2 regions of the Streptomyces shaanxiensis genome follow, and region 2 is predicted to be linked to the other one. Evidence: riboswitches for the same ligand, from Rfam matches in the RefSeq annotation. Region 2 holds a riboswitch; the other holds the start of a gene.

Region 1 (6,326 bases), on a different contig from region 2:
CAGCCCCTCGGGCCCGTGGTAGACGGCGTACATTCCGGCCATCACGGCGAGCAGCACCTGGGCGGTACAGATGTTGCTGGTCGCCTTCTCCCGGCGGATGTGCTGCTCACGCGTCTGGAGGGCCAGTCGGTACGCCTTGTTCCCGTCGGCGTCCACGGACACACCCACGAGCCGCCCGGGCAGGCTGCGCGCGAACTTCTCGTGCACGGCCATGTAGCCGGCGTGCGGCCCACCGAAGCCCATCGGCACACCGAACCGCTGCGTCGTGCCGACCGCGATGTCCGCCCCCAACTCACCGGGGGACTTCAGCAGCGTGAGCGCGAGCAGATCGGCGGCGACGGTGACGAGGGCACCGAGCTCGTGCGCCTGCTCGATGACGGGCTTGATGTCCCGTACGACACCGGAAGCGCCCGGGTACTGGAGGAGCACGCCGTTGATGTCACGCGAGGCGACGTCGGCCGGAATCCCAGCGCTGAGATCAGCGACGACGACCTCCACACCGGTCGGCTCGGCGCGGGTCTCGATCACGGCGATGGTCTGCGGAAGGACATCCGCATCGACCAGGAACAGGCCCTTCTTGTTCTTGCCCATACGCCGGGACAGGGCCATGGCCTCGGCGGCGGCCGTGCCCTCGTCGAGCAGCGAGGCACCCGAGGTCGGCAGCCCGGTGAGTTCGGCCACCATGGTCTGGAAGTTCAGCAGGGCTTCGAGCCGCCCCTGCGAGATCTCCGGCTGGTACGGCGTGTAGGCGGTGTACCAGGCCGGGTTCTCCATGACATTCCGCAGAATGACCGGCGGAGTGAACGTCCCGTAGTACCCGAGCCCGATCATCGAGTCCAGCACCTGATTGCGATCGGCGAGCGACCGCAGCTCGGCCAGCACCTCGGCCTCGGTACGCGCACCCGGCAGATCGAGCGAGTCAGCGTTCTTGATCACATCCGGCACCGCGGCGGCGGTGAGCTCGTCGAGCGAGCCGTATCCGACCTGGGCGAGCATCTTGGCCCGAGCCTCATGATCAGGACCGATATGACGCTGCTCGAAGGGAATACCCTGCTCGAGCTCGGAGAGCGGAATGCGATGGGCGGTCATTGCGGAGGCCTCCTGGTCTGACACGACCTTCGAGGGGCACCACGGCGCGGGTACCCGGACGGCCTCCCCCTCTGTCATCTCAACCTGAGAGCTTCACCGGGTCACCCAAGGGCTCCCGGCTTTCACCGTCGGTGAGAGCGGAAGCCGTCGACACCCGCCCTGCTTTCCAGAGTGACCTCGTCCGTGCGGTACGTGTGCCTGAGAGATTCCGGGGAGGATTTGCTCCTTCGGCGCCTCCGGATGGTGTCCGGAGAGCTCTCCCGCACGGGGTCAGCAGCCGCTAGCAAGCCTACCAGCGGGGTCAACGCACGAACCTTCGAGTGGCCGCGCTCACCAATCTGCCCTTTCGTAGTGCTTACGTATGAGTTGCGACCAAGTGGAGGGCCCGTGCAGACCGACATCGATCCGCGCAATCTGATCGGCCGCAAGGCCTTCGACCGCAACGGCACCAAGATCGGCACCATCGACGAGGTCTATCTCGACGACGCGACCGGAGTACCGGAATGGGCGGCGATACGCACCGGCCTGTTCTCCCGAGACGCCTTCGTCCCCTTGGAGCCCAGCGAACTCGTGGAAGGCACCCTCCACGTCCCCTTCGAGCGCGCCCTGATCAAGGACGCCCCCGACTTCGGCGTAGGCCGCCACCTCTCCCCCGAACAGGAACTCCAGCTCTACCACCACTACGGCCTGGACGTGACCCCTCCACCCCCCATCCCGGACCGAGACTTCGGCAACCTGGCAGGCACGGAGGACACCTGACAGGCCCATCCCCCCAGCCCCGACGCCCGTCTCGGCCCACAACCACCCCACAGCCCTGCCGCTTCACCCACCTCAACCACCATCCCCGCGCAGCCGACGTCCCCCACCTCGCACAGCCCATGTAGAGCCCCGCCCATCCCACGGCACCCCACACAGCCGAAGCCCGCGGGGCCAGCAAGAGCCATGCCCACGGAGCCTTGAGCAGCCGAGCCCACAGCGCCTGCGGCCACGCAACCTGAGCATCCAGGCCCTCCGAGCCCTCCAGCCGTCCTCACACAGCCGACCCCAGCCACCCGACGCACCGCTCACCCAGCCCGCGGCACCCGAACCCACCCACTCACCTAGCCTGCGGGCAGTCGTGCCGCTGGGGCGGCACGGGTGGGCGCAGGCGGCACCCCGCAAGCGCGGGCGAGCGTCCCCACCTCCAGCGCAACCACAACCCGCGACACACATCCAGGCACAGGGCACCCACACTCGCAGTCGACCCGCACCCTCAGTGACCCACCCTCTAGCCGCCCGACACCGCAGGCGCCACCCCGGAGTCCCCTTCCTCCTCCCCCTCCCCACCACCCGCTCCCGAATCCCCGGGTCTTCGCGACACCAACGGCAACGGCTCCGCCGCCTCCAACCCCGGATCGTCAACCCGAAACGTCCGCACCCGCCCCGGCTCGGACTCAGGCGTCTCGAACCGCACGGTCACCCGCCCCAGCCCACTGCCCTGCACCCACCCATGCCCGTACTCGACGTGCCGCACGTCATGCCCCGCAGCCCACCGCCGCCCGGCAGGCACCACCTCCCGCTCCTCCGCCGGCTCATCGTGATCCCCCTCCTCCTCGAAGTGCTCGCCCCGCTCCCCCGCCGCCTGCGCGAACAGATCCTCCTGCGTGTAGTCGGCCAGCCCACTCACCCCGACCCCCAGCAGCCGCACACCCCCCGTCGTGTCCACGGCATCCAGCAACCGTGCCGCAGCCTCCCGCACCACCGCCGGATCATCCGTAGGCCCCCGCAGCGTCTCGGACCGCGTCAGCGTGGAGAAGTCGTACCGCCGCACCTTCAGCACGATCGTCCGCCCGGACAACCCCGCCCCACGCAACCGCCGCACACACCGGTCGGCCAGCCGCTGCACCTCCAGCCCCACCCGGACCCGGTCATGAATGTCCACGTCATACGTGTCCTCGACCGACACCGACTTGGCCTCCCGCTCGGCCACCACGGGCCGCTCGTCATGCGCCAGCGCCATGGCGTACAGGGCATGCCCATGAGCCTTGCCGAGCAGCCGGACGAGCTCGTCCTCCCCCGCCTCGGCGATCTCGTCCACGGTATGGATCCCGGCCCGCCGCAGATGGTCCCCCGTCGCCGGCCCCACCCCCGGCAACGTCCGCACGGACATCGGCCCGAGCATGGCCCTCTCTGTCCCCGGCTCGATCAGCACCAGCCCGTCGGGCTTCGCCTGCTCCGAGGCGATCTTCGCCAGCATCTTGGAAGCGGCCAGCCCCACCGACCCCGCAAGCCCGGTGACCGCCCGTATGTCGGCACGCAGCTTCGTCCCCACCAGCCGCGCCGACTGCTCGTCCCACGCCGCTCCCACTGTCTCCAGATCCACGAACGCCTCATCCAGGCTCAGCGGCTCCACCAGCGGCGACAGCTCCCGCAGCAGCGCCATCACCTGCTCGCTGATCTCCCGGTAGATCCCGAAGCGCGGCACGAGATACGCGGCATTCGGCGCCAGCCGACGCGCCTGCGCCGTCGGCATCGCCGAGTGCACCCCGAAAACCCGAGCCTCGTAGGACGCGGTGGCGACGACTCCCCGCGGCCCGAGCCCGCCCACGATCACGGCCTTCCCGCGCAGGCTCGGCTTGGATGCCTGCTCCACCGAGGCGTAGAAGGCATCCATGTCGAGATGCAGGATCGTGGGCGCGTTTCTCACATCTCCGATGCTGCCTCACGCCACTGACAATGCCCCGCTACGACTGCCCGAAGGCGGCCGACGAGCGGCGCCTCCCGCGCCCGCCGGCAAGCCGTCCCGTCAAACCGCCGGCCCCAACCCGCCCGGCAGATACGAGGCTCCCGAACGTCCTCGAGCGATAGCCGCCCGGATCACTCGGCCCGCTCGGATCGCTCTGTCCGCTCAGACAGCCCGATTACGCCGCCGAGCCAACTCGTCCGCCGGATTGTGCCCGACCAGCGTCTCCCCGGTGTCGATCCGCTCCCCGTGCAGCTGCGACAGGGCGCTCTCGACGTCCCGCCACACGACACCCACGGCGATCCCGAAGATCCCCTGCCCACCCTGGAGCAGCGCGTGCACCTCGTCCGGCGAGGTGCACTCGTACACCGTCGCACCGTCGCTCATCAGCGTCATGCGCTCCAGATCACGAAAGCCCCGCTCCCGCAGATGCTGCACAGCGGTACGGATGTTCTGCAGCGAAACTCCGGTGTCGAGGAATCGCTTGACGATCTTCAGGACGACGACGTCCCGGAAGCTGTACAGCCGCTGCGTCCCCGACCCGTACGCGGGCCGCACACTCGGCTCGACCAGGCCGGTGCGCGCCCAGTAGTCGAGTTGCCGGTAGGTGATACCGGCGGCCGCACACGCCGTCGGACCGCGGTAGCCGATCTGCTCGGTCTCCATGGACGCCGCCCCTCCACCGCTGCTCGGCACGGCCGTCGGTCGCTGCGGAGCGTGATCGGCCGCGCTGCCCTGAAGCGGGCCGCTGGGATGGGGGTACCCCCTGCTCGAACGAAGTTGAGTGCCCGGGGGAGGGTACGGTCCGCTCGCCCCGAGACTGCGCCCGGGGGCGCCCCCACCCGTACCGTCGCCGCTGCTTCTCACGCCGACCTCCGTCCTTGACCTGCCTTCTCGACGGTAGGCAGTCACCAGGGGTGCGTCAACGATCGCCACACTCGGCACGCCGAGTGATAATCACCCTAGGAGTGGTTTCCCGCACCCCACCGCGGGGAAAGGCTAGCCGAATGCGCTCGGCGCAAGCCCCAGGACGCTCTCACTCGCCGTTGGCAAATGCCGGCATTTGAGCCGTAACCGACTGTGGGCCGCCTTGTCACGGACCGCGAGTCCGCTGAACCGCCCACGCCGCCTCACTGACTGCTGGTGCCGAAGTCCTCGGGCGAGATCTGGTCGAGGAACTCGCGGAACTTCTCCACCTCGTCCTCCTGCTCGTCCGGGATCGCGATGCCCGCGTCGTCGAGCACTCCGTCGCTGCCGTAGATCGGCGTTCCGGTGCGCAGGGCCAGCGCTATGGCATCGGACGGACGGGCGCTCACCTCGACGCCGCTGGCGAAGACCAGCTCGGCGTAGAAGACGCCCTCACGCAGATCCGTGATGCGTACTTCGGTGAGCTCCTGGCCGACGGCCTCCAGCACGTCCTTGAACAGGTCGTGGGTCAGCGGTCGCGCCGGGGCCATGCCCTGCTGGGCGAAGGCGATCGCCGTCGCCTCCCCCGGCCCGATCCAGATGGGGAGGTAGCGGTCGCCTCCCACTTCGCGCAGGAGCACGATCGGTTGGTTGGAGGGCATTTCGACCCGGACACCTACGACATCGAGCTCGTTCACACAGCAACCCTAGGCCGTGCTCGGGACGTTTGGGTAGTCGGGCCGAGAACGGGTGGCCGATCCGGCCTTCCCCCGACACGCCAGGCTCAGGGCAGCCGCACCCCGAGAGCGGTCTGCACCAGGGCGGCGTGCAGCTTCACCGTGAGCCCCGCCAGTTCCTTCACCCGGGCCTCGGCATGTGCCCTGGTCTGGGGGTTGCGGTGGCGCCTGAGCGGTGCCACGACCTGGTCCACGAGCCCGGCCTCACGGTCGGCGGCGGCCTTCATCACCCGCAGATGCCTCGGCTCGATCCCGAACCGCCCCAGCTCGGCGACGAGCGAGGCCACAGTGACGGCCTCCGCGTCGTACGCCCCGTCCGGCAGCGGAGCGATCAACCCGTACGACTCCCACTCCTCGAGCTCCTGCTCACCGATCTCGGCGGCGGCGAGCAGCTCGGCCCGCCCGATCCGGGCAGCCGTGGGCGCCTCCACGGGCTCCAGGACCGTTTCTCCGTCACGCTGACGGCACAGGGCCGGCAGGGGTGCGGCCTCACCGCGCTCCATGGCGTCCAGGTGCTCCCGGATCACCTTGAGCGGCAGATAGTGATCCCGCTGCATCCGCAGGACGTGACCGAGCCGCTCAACGTCCTGCGCACTGAACTTGCGGTACCCCGAGGGGGTCCGCTGCGGCTCGACGAGACCCTCCGACTCCAGAAAGCGGATCTTGGAGATGGTGATGTCAGGGAACTCGTCGCGCAGGACGTTCAGGACCGTGCCGATGCTCATCAGCCGACTGTCCGTGGCGGCGATGCCGGGCCGGGCACCGCCGCTCGGTGATTTCAGCATGGACCTTCCCTGGGTCTCCCCGGATGGGCTCCGGGGGAGGGTCAGTAGCCCCGCTGGCTCGCGTAGAAGACCAGCCGGTACTTGCCG
Region 2 (6,326 bases):
TGAAGACGATCGTGGTGTCGTCCGGCGTCTCGATGGACTTCAGGCCCTCGGCGCTCTTGTCCTTGTAGGGGCCCTTGTACTTGTCGCCGCCCTCGAGGAACTGCTGGAAGTAGTTCGGGCCGAGGGAGAGCACGTCACGCGCGAAGTTGGAGCGCTCGACGGCGTACTTGACGTCCTTCGAGGTGATCGGCGTGCCGTCCTGGTACTTCAGGCCCGAACGCAGCTTGTACGTCCAGGTCTTGCCGCCGTCGCTGGGCTCACCGGGGCTCGCCGCGAGGTCCGGGACCAGCTCGTTGCCGGCCTCACCGGCGGCGGGCTTGAAGGTCATCAGCGGGCGGGCGTACAGCCGGCTGAGGTTGTACATGTACGCGTAGTACGTGTTGCCGGGGTCGAAGGAGTCCGGGACGTCCGAGTACTCGTACGTGACCGTCCCACCCTTCTGGGTGGAGGCGTTGACGACACCCTTGGTCGCTGCGTTGGCCCCAGCCGACTTGTTTCCGTTGTTGTCCGAGTTGTCATCGGCCTTGCTGCAAGCCGAAAGCAGCAAGCTCGCACTGCCGATGGCCGCGATCGCGGCCAGCGCTGACCTTCGCATGATGGTCTGCTTCCCCTCCATTGTTGGAAAACCTGTTGGACTCTCTGCGCGACCGCGGTTCAGCGGCTGCGCGGGTCGAGAGCGTCACGGAGACCGTCGCCGAGCAGATTGAACGCCAGCACGGTCACGAAGATGGCCAGACCAGGCACGATCATGAACTGGGGGTCGACCTGGTAGTAGTCGACCGCCTGGTTGATCATGCCGCCCCAGGACGCCTGCGGGGGCTGGATGCCGACGCCGAGGAAGCTCAGGGACGCCTCGAAGAGGATGTTGGTCGGGATGAGCAGCGTCGAATAGACGATGATCGGGCCCACGAGGTTCGGCAGCAGCTCCCGGAAGAGGATGTACGGCCCCTTGGCCCCCATCCCCCGGGAGGCGTCGACGAACTCCCGCTCGCGCAGGGCCAGCGTCTGGCCCCGGACGATACGGCCCAGATAAGGCCAGTTGAAGAAGCCGATGACGAAGATCAGCACGCTGATGTGCAGCGGCAGGCCTTCCAGCCCGAAGGCACCGCCCTGCAGGGTGGCGGAGATGGCGATCGCGAACAGCAGGAGAGGGAACGCCAGGAAGGTGTCCATCAGCCGGCTGATGATCGTGTCGACACGTCCGCCGTAGTAGCCGGCCACGACACCCAGGACGGCGCCGATCGTGTTGGACAGGATCGTGGCCCCGAAGGCGACGACCAGCGAGACCCAGGAGCCCTCCAGGATCCGGGTGGCGATGTCCCGGCCGAACTTCGGCTCCACACCGAGCGGGTGCTCCCAGCTCATGCCGCCGAAGTCACCCTTGGGCAGCGAGGTGTTGGGGTCGATCAGATCCTGGTTGAGGGCGTTGGGGTCCAGGCCGAACATCGCCTGGATGGGACGGGAGAGGATCGCGAGCAGGATCAGCAGGATCACGATGACCCCGCCGGCCACGGCAACCTTGTCCTTCTTGAAACGGGACCAGGCGATCTGCCCCAGGGAACGACCCTCGATCTGCCCCTTGTCGACGCCGACGAGTACAGCCTCCGGCTGTGCCTCTGCCTGCGCCCCAGTGGTCTCGATCGGTGCGGTCACAGTGACCTGACCCCTCTCGCCGGCGGTAACCGGCCTACACCCGCCGTGGATTACGGCTTTGTCGACTTGCGGTCGATCACAGGATCGACCGATCCCGTGTCTGGATGGGGAGTCTTCAGCGTCGTCGCGATCACCCGCCAGATCTGGCGAAGAAAGTATGCGCAACCGTGATGCAGACCTGGGGATTCCGTTATCCGAACAGTGGGTAGCGACCCCCGGACGCCGGACAGTTGAGACACAGCGGCAAAATCATTGACCTTCGCGACGATTCGCCGCCATCTACGCGCGAAGAAATATGGCCGTAACGTAAAGGCTGCGGTACGGCGTGGGAACGGCCGTGAAGATCCGCTTCCGCTCAGTAGCCCCCGCGGACCGGCGGATAGCCGTATCCGGCGGCGGGAGCCTGGGCGGGCGCCGCGTGTGCCTCGCGGTCGTAGAAGGGGCGGCCGTTCGCGCGCATCCACATGGCGACCGGGTCGCACTCGTCGGACATCGCCACGGTCGAGACGGGCAGCCCGTCCGGGACCGCGCCGATCGACTGCGACATCATCGAGCGCACCGAGTCCACGGCGGGCGGGCTGGTGTCGTACACGTCGAGCCCGATGGCGAGATACGGCGCACCGAGCGCCGGCTGCACCCAGGCACGGCGCAGGGCGCGAACGGCCGGGGTGCGGTGGGCGTTCTGCGCGAGCAGGGCGTAGAACTGCGGGATCTCGATCCCGGGTTCCGACAGCCGGAGGGGACCGGCGGGCTGGCGGTCCAGGCCGGTGGCGATGCGGCGCAGGTCGAGCCAGGGGATGCCGACGCCACCGCCCTGGGCGTGCGGGTTCAGCCACAGGCCGTAGTGGTCCGGGTAGAGGGTGCGGGCCACGTCGACTCCGTCGACGACCTCGTACGAGCGGTTCCAGCCGCTGGCCGACAGCTCCTGGGCGGAGGTGACGCACGGGGCGTAGCCGTAGCCCTCGACCTCCATGTTTCCGTACTGGGCGTCCGGGGAGCCGGCCTGGCCGTGCCACAGCAGCATCCAGATCTGGCCGGTGGACGGGGTCGCGAGCGCGCGCAGGAGGGCCTCGTAGGCGTCGTAGCGCCCGGGCGTCACCTGGCGCAGCATGTGCTCGACCTGTCCGGTCGAGGTCGTGCCGCTCGCGCTCACCTTTACCGCCCCTTCGGGAAACGTCGTGACTCCGTCGGCTTGGCCGACCGAGCGTCGTGACTCCGTCGATTTGAACCGACCGAGCTATGAGCCCAGCTTAGGCGCTCCGCCGGGAGAGCCGTGGAGAGCTCGGGACCTATTGTGGTCCGCGGGCTGCTGGTCGTGTGTGGCTTGTCGCGCCCACGCGGCGGAGCCGCACATGTATACAGCCCCGCGCCCCGTCAGGGCGCTGCCCCCTGAGGGACGTTACGAGTCCCGTTGATAGAAGGGGCGCACCTTTGCGCGCATCCAGTCGATCACCGGGTCCTGGGCGACGTCGAGGAGGACCAGGTTGACCGGCCACTGGACCGGGGTTCGGCCCAGGGTGCGGGCGAGGGCGTCCATGGGAGCGGCGCGCAAGTCGCCCTCCCATTGGGAGAGTTCGACGCCTATGAACATCACCGGCGCGGCCGTTTCGATCGCCGCGAGGCAGCGGCGGGCCGTGGCGACCACTCCGGTCGCCGCGAACTCGGCCGAGGCGGTCGCGAGGAAGTCGATCGGGTCTTCCTGCCAGTCGGGCTCGTAGAGCCTGACGCGGCCGCCGGTGGTGAGGCCGTCCAGCGGGGTGCGGCCCACGCGGCACAGCTCGGCCACCGCCGTCGGGGGCAGCGGGACGCCGACCACGCCGTCGGGGTTCACGGCGATGCCCACCTGCGGGGGCAGGCCACGGGCGAACTCGACCGCGGGGGCGATGGTGTACGACATGTGGGAGCCGACGACCTGGCGGAACTGTTCCTCGGAGCTGAAGACCGGGACGTACACCTGGCCCTCGATCTGCACCGTGGGCAGGTCCAGCGGGCCGCTGTGCGGGCCGCCGCCGTTGGGCAGGGGCACCCAGACGAAGCTGCGGCCCAGCACCTCGATGATCCGGCCGCCCGCCGAGGGCATGCCGAGGGAGGCCGAGAGCACCTCCTCCAGCTCGTTGCCGGGCCATCCGCCGTGCGGGTGGAGGTGTGCGTGTGCCGGGAAGTCCGCGGGGAGATCCGCTGCGAAGTCCATCTGAATGACCGCCTGCTGTGAACCACGTCTGTGGCTCGAAAGGCTATCGGGTGTCCGGCCCGCGCAGGTCCGCGACCGCGAGGTCCGCCAGGTTCGCGGCCGCGAGGTCCGCCAGGTCCGCGGCCGCGAGGTCCGCCAGGTCCGCGGCCGCTCAGCCCACGAACCCGATCCGGCGCAGTACGTCCGCCGCCGACCTGTCGATCAGCACCGCCGAGCCGCACCGCTGGGGCAGGTCGCCCTTCTCCACCGAGCGCAGCAGGCCGGAGGCCGCTCTGCGGTGGCGCAGGAAGGCGTAGCGCGAGACGCCTCGGCCGCGCTCGCGCTGGCCCTCCAGGGCCGTGTGCGGGGTGACGTCGAGCAGCAGCAGGTGCAGGGTGCCGCCGCGGCGGCGGGCCTCGCGGGCCAGCCAGCCGCGCACCCAGGCCTGCGTACCGCAGTCGTGCACGACGACGCCCGCGCCGGAGCGCAGGGCGCGGCGCAGTCCGGCGTAGTGCGCGAGGCGGACCAGGGGGCGGTAGAGGGGGTAGGGGAGGAAGCCGGGCATGCGGGCTTCCCAGCGGTCCCGGGTGTCCTGGGAGTCGATGCGGACGCCCTTCACGGTCCGCTTCATCAGCGTGGACTTGCCGCTGCCGGGCAGACCGGTGACCACGACGAGGTCCTTGGGGCCGAAGAGCAGGGCGTGCGGGCTGTGTCCGGAGCGCTCGCGCAGGTCGCGGACCACGGGGACCGGGCGCGCGTCGCGCGCCGCCCGGACGGGAGTCGTGGGCTGCTTCGGCAGCGCGAGGCCCGAGGTCGTGGCGTACGCCGTGGTCCTCTTCACCTTGATCGTCCTCCCCTGGAGCGGGTCACGAGTCCCATCCCCGTCGAGTGTAAAGAGAAGGTAATACCCGGCGTCTCTCGTTTCCGTTCTCTTACCGCAACAAGCCTGCTACAGGGTGCTGTATTTCCCTGTGGACCCTGTGTGACACCTGTACCCGACCCCCCTGCCGCGACGCCCGGATGCGTGCAATGATGTGCGCGCCAACTGCATACCGGCCGTTTGAATCCGCGCGGGAGAGTCCCCAGCAGCAGTGCGTCGCTGGGGCGCCGAAGGAGCAAGTCCCTCCCTTGAATCTCTCAGGCCCCGTTACCGCGCGGGCGAGGCACATCTGAAAAGCGGGCCGCTGCGTCTTCAGCGGCTCCACCCAAGGTGCAAGCCGTGACCTCGTCATACGCGGGTCATGGCGAACCTCTCAGGTTCCGATGACAGATGGGGAGGAACGACCTCGCCCGTGATGTCATGCCCTGGGAGACGACCGACCGATGAGCAGTACAGGAGAACTCCGTCACACCGCGCTCGATGCCCTGCATCGTTCGCTCGGCGCGACGATGACCGACTTCGCCGGCTGGGACATGCCGCTGCGCTACGGCTCCGAGCGCGACGAGCACAACGCCGTACGCACCAAGGCCGGCCTGTTCGACCTCTCGCACATGGGCGAGATCACGGTGACGGGGCCGGAGGCGGCCCAGCTGCTGAACCACGCCCTCGTCGGCAACATCGCCTCCGTCGGTGTCGGCCGCGCCCGCTACACCATGATCTGCCAGGCCGACGGCGGCATCCTCGACGACCTGATCGTCTACCGGCTCGCCGGGACCGACGCCGCTTCTTCCGAATACCTGGTCGTCGCCAACGCCTCCAACGCCCAGGTCGTCCTGGACGCGCTGACCGAGCGCGCCGCCGGCTTCGACGCCGAGGTCCGTGACGACCGGGACGCCTACGCACTGCTCGCCGTCCAGGGCCCCGAGTCCCCCGGCATCCTGAAGTCCCTCACCGACGCCGACCTGGACGGCCTGAAGTACTACGCCGGCCTGCCCGGCACCGTCGCCGGCGTCCCCGCGCTCATCGCGCGCACCGGCTACACCGGCGAGGACGGTTTCGAGCTGTTCGTGAAGCCGGAGCACGCCGTCGAGCTGTGGCAGGCGCTGACCAAGGCGGGCGAGGGCGTCGGCCTGGTCCCCTGCGGTCTCTCCTGCCGGGACACCCTGCGCCTCGAGGCGGGCATGCCGCTGTACGGCCATGAGCTGTCGACCTCCCTCACCCCCTTCGACGCCGGGCTCGGCCGGGTGGTGAAGTTCGAGAAGGAGGGCGACTTCGTCGGGCGCGAGGCGCTGCAGGAGGCCGCCTCCCGCGCCGCGGAGAACCCGCCCCGCGTCCTCGTCGGCCTGGTCGCCGAGGGGCGTCGCGTCCCGCGCGCCGGGTACCCGGTCGTCGCCGGCGGCGAGGTGATCGGCGAGGTCACCTCCGGTGCGCCCTCCCCCACGCTGGGCAAGCCCATCGCCATGGCCTACGTCGACGCGGCGCACTCGGCGCCCGGCACGGCCGGGGTCGGTGTGGACATCCGCGGCAGCCATGAGCCGTACGAGGTCGTGGCGCTGCCGTTCTACAAGCGCCAGAAGTAACAGTGGAAGCGGCGGATCCAGCGCCGAAAAGTACACACTGACA

Evidence for each region. A riboswitch is a leader RNA that binds a small molecule or an ion and turns the genes downstream of it on or off. The one in region 2 is predicted to bind glycine.
Region 1: another riboswitch for glycine. It lies ahead of gcvP (aminomethyl-transferring glycine dehydrogenase); the one in region 2 lies ahead of gcvT (glycine cleavage system aminomethyltransferase GcvT).

Annotation. Positions count from the first base shown of each region.
Region 1 covers NZ_BAAAZY010000033.1:6,485-12,810, reverse strand. Annotated here, with positions in the region: gene gcvP (aminomethyl-transferring glycine dehydrogenase) at 1-1,089, opposite strand, end outside; glycine riboswitch at 1,266-1,362, opposite strand; gene ABD932_RS41585 (PRC-barrel domain-containing protein) at 1,477-1,848, shown strand; gene ABD932_RS41580 (DNA polymerase IV) at 2,357-3,775, opposite strand; gene ABD932_RS41575 (MerR family transcriptional regulator) at 3,977-4,678, opposite strand; gene ABD932_RS41570 (bifunctional nuclease family protein) at 4,942-5,415, opposite strand; gene ftsR (transcriptional regulator FtsR) at 5,502-6,239, opposite strand; gene ABD932_RS41560 (zinc-ribbon and FHA domain-containing protein) at 6,281-6,326, opposite strand, start outside.
Region 2 covers NZ_BAAAZY010000019.1:349,660-355,985, forward strand. Annotated here, with positions in the region: gene ABD932_RS32105 (ABC transporter substrate-binding protein) at 1-595, opposite strand, end outside; gene ABD932_RS32110 (ABC transporter permease) at 655-1,653, opposite strand; gene ABD932_RS32115 (enhanced serine sensitivity protein SseB C-terminal domain-containing protein) at 2,009-2,806, opposite strand; gene ABD932_RS32120 (enhanced serine sensitivity protein SseB) at 3,053-3,844, opposite strand; gene ABD932_RS32125 (AAA family ATPase) at 3,996-4,670, opposite strand; glycine riboswitch at 4,885-4,986, shown strand; glycine riboswitch at 4,987-5,103, shown strand; gene gcvT (glycine cleavage system aminomethyltransferase GcvT) at 5,147-6,283, shown strand.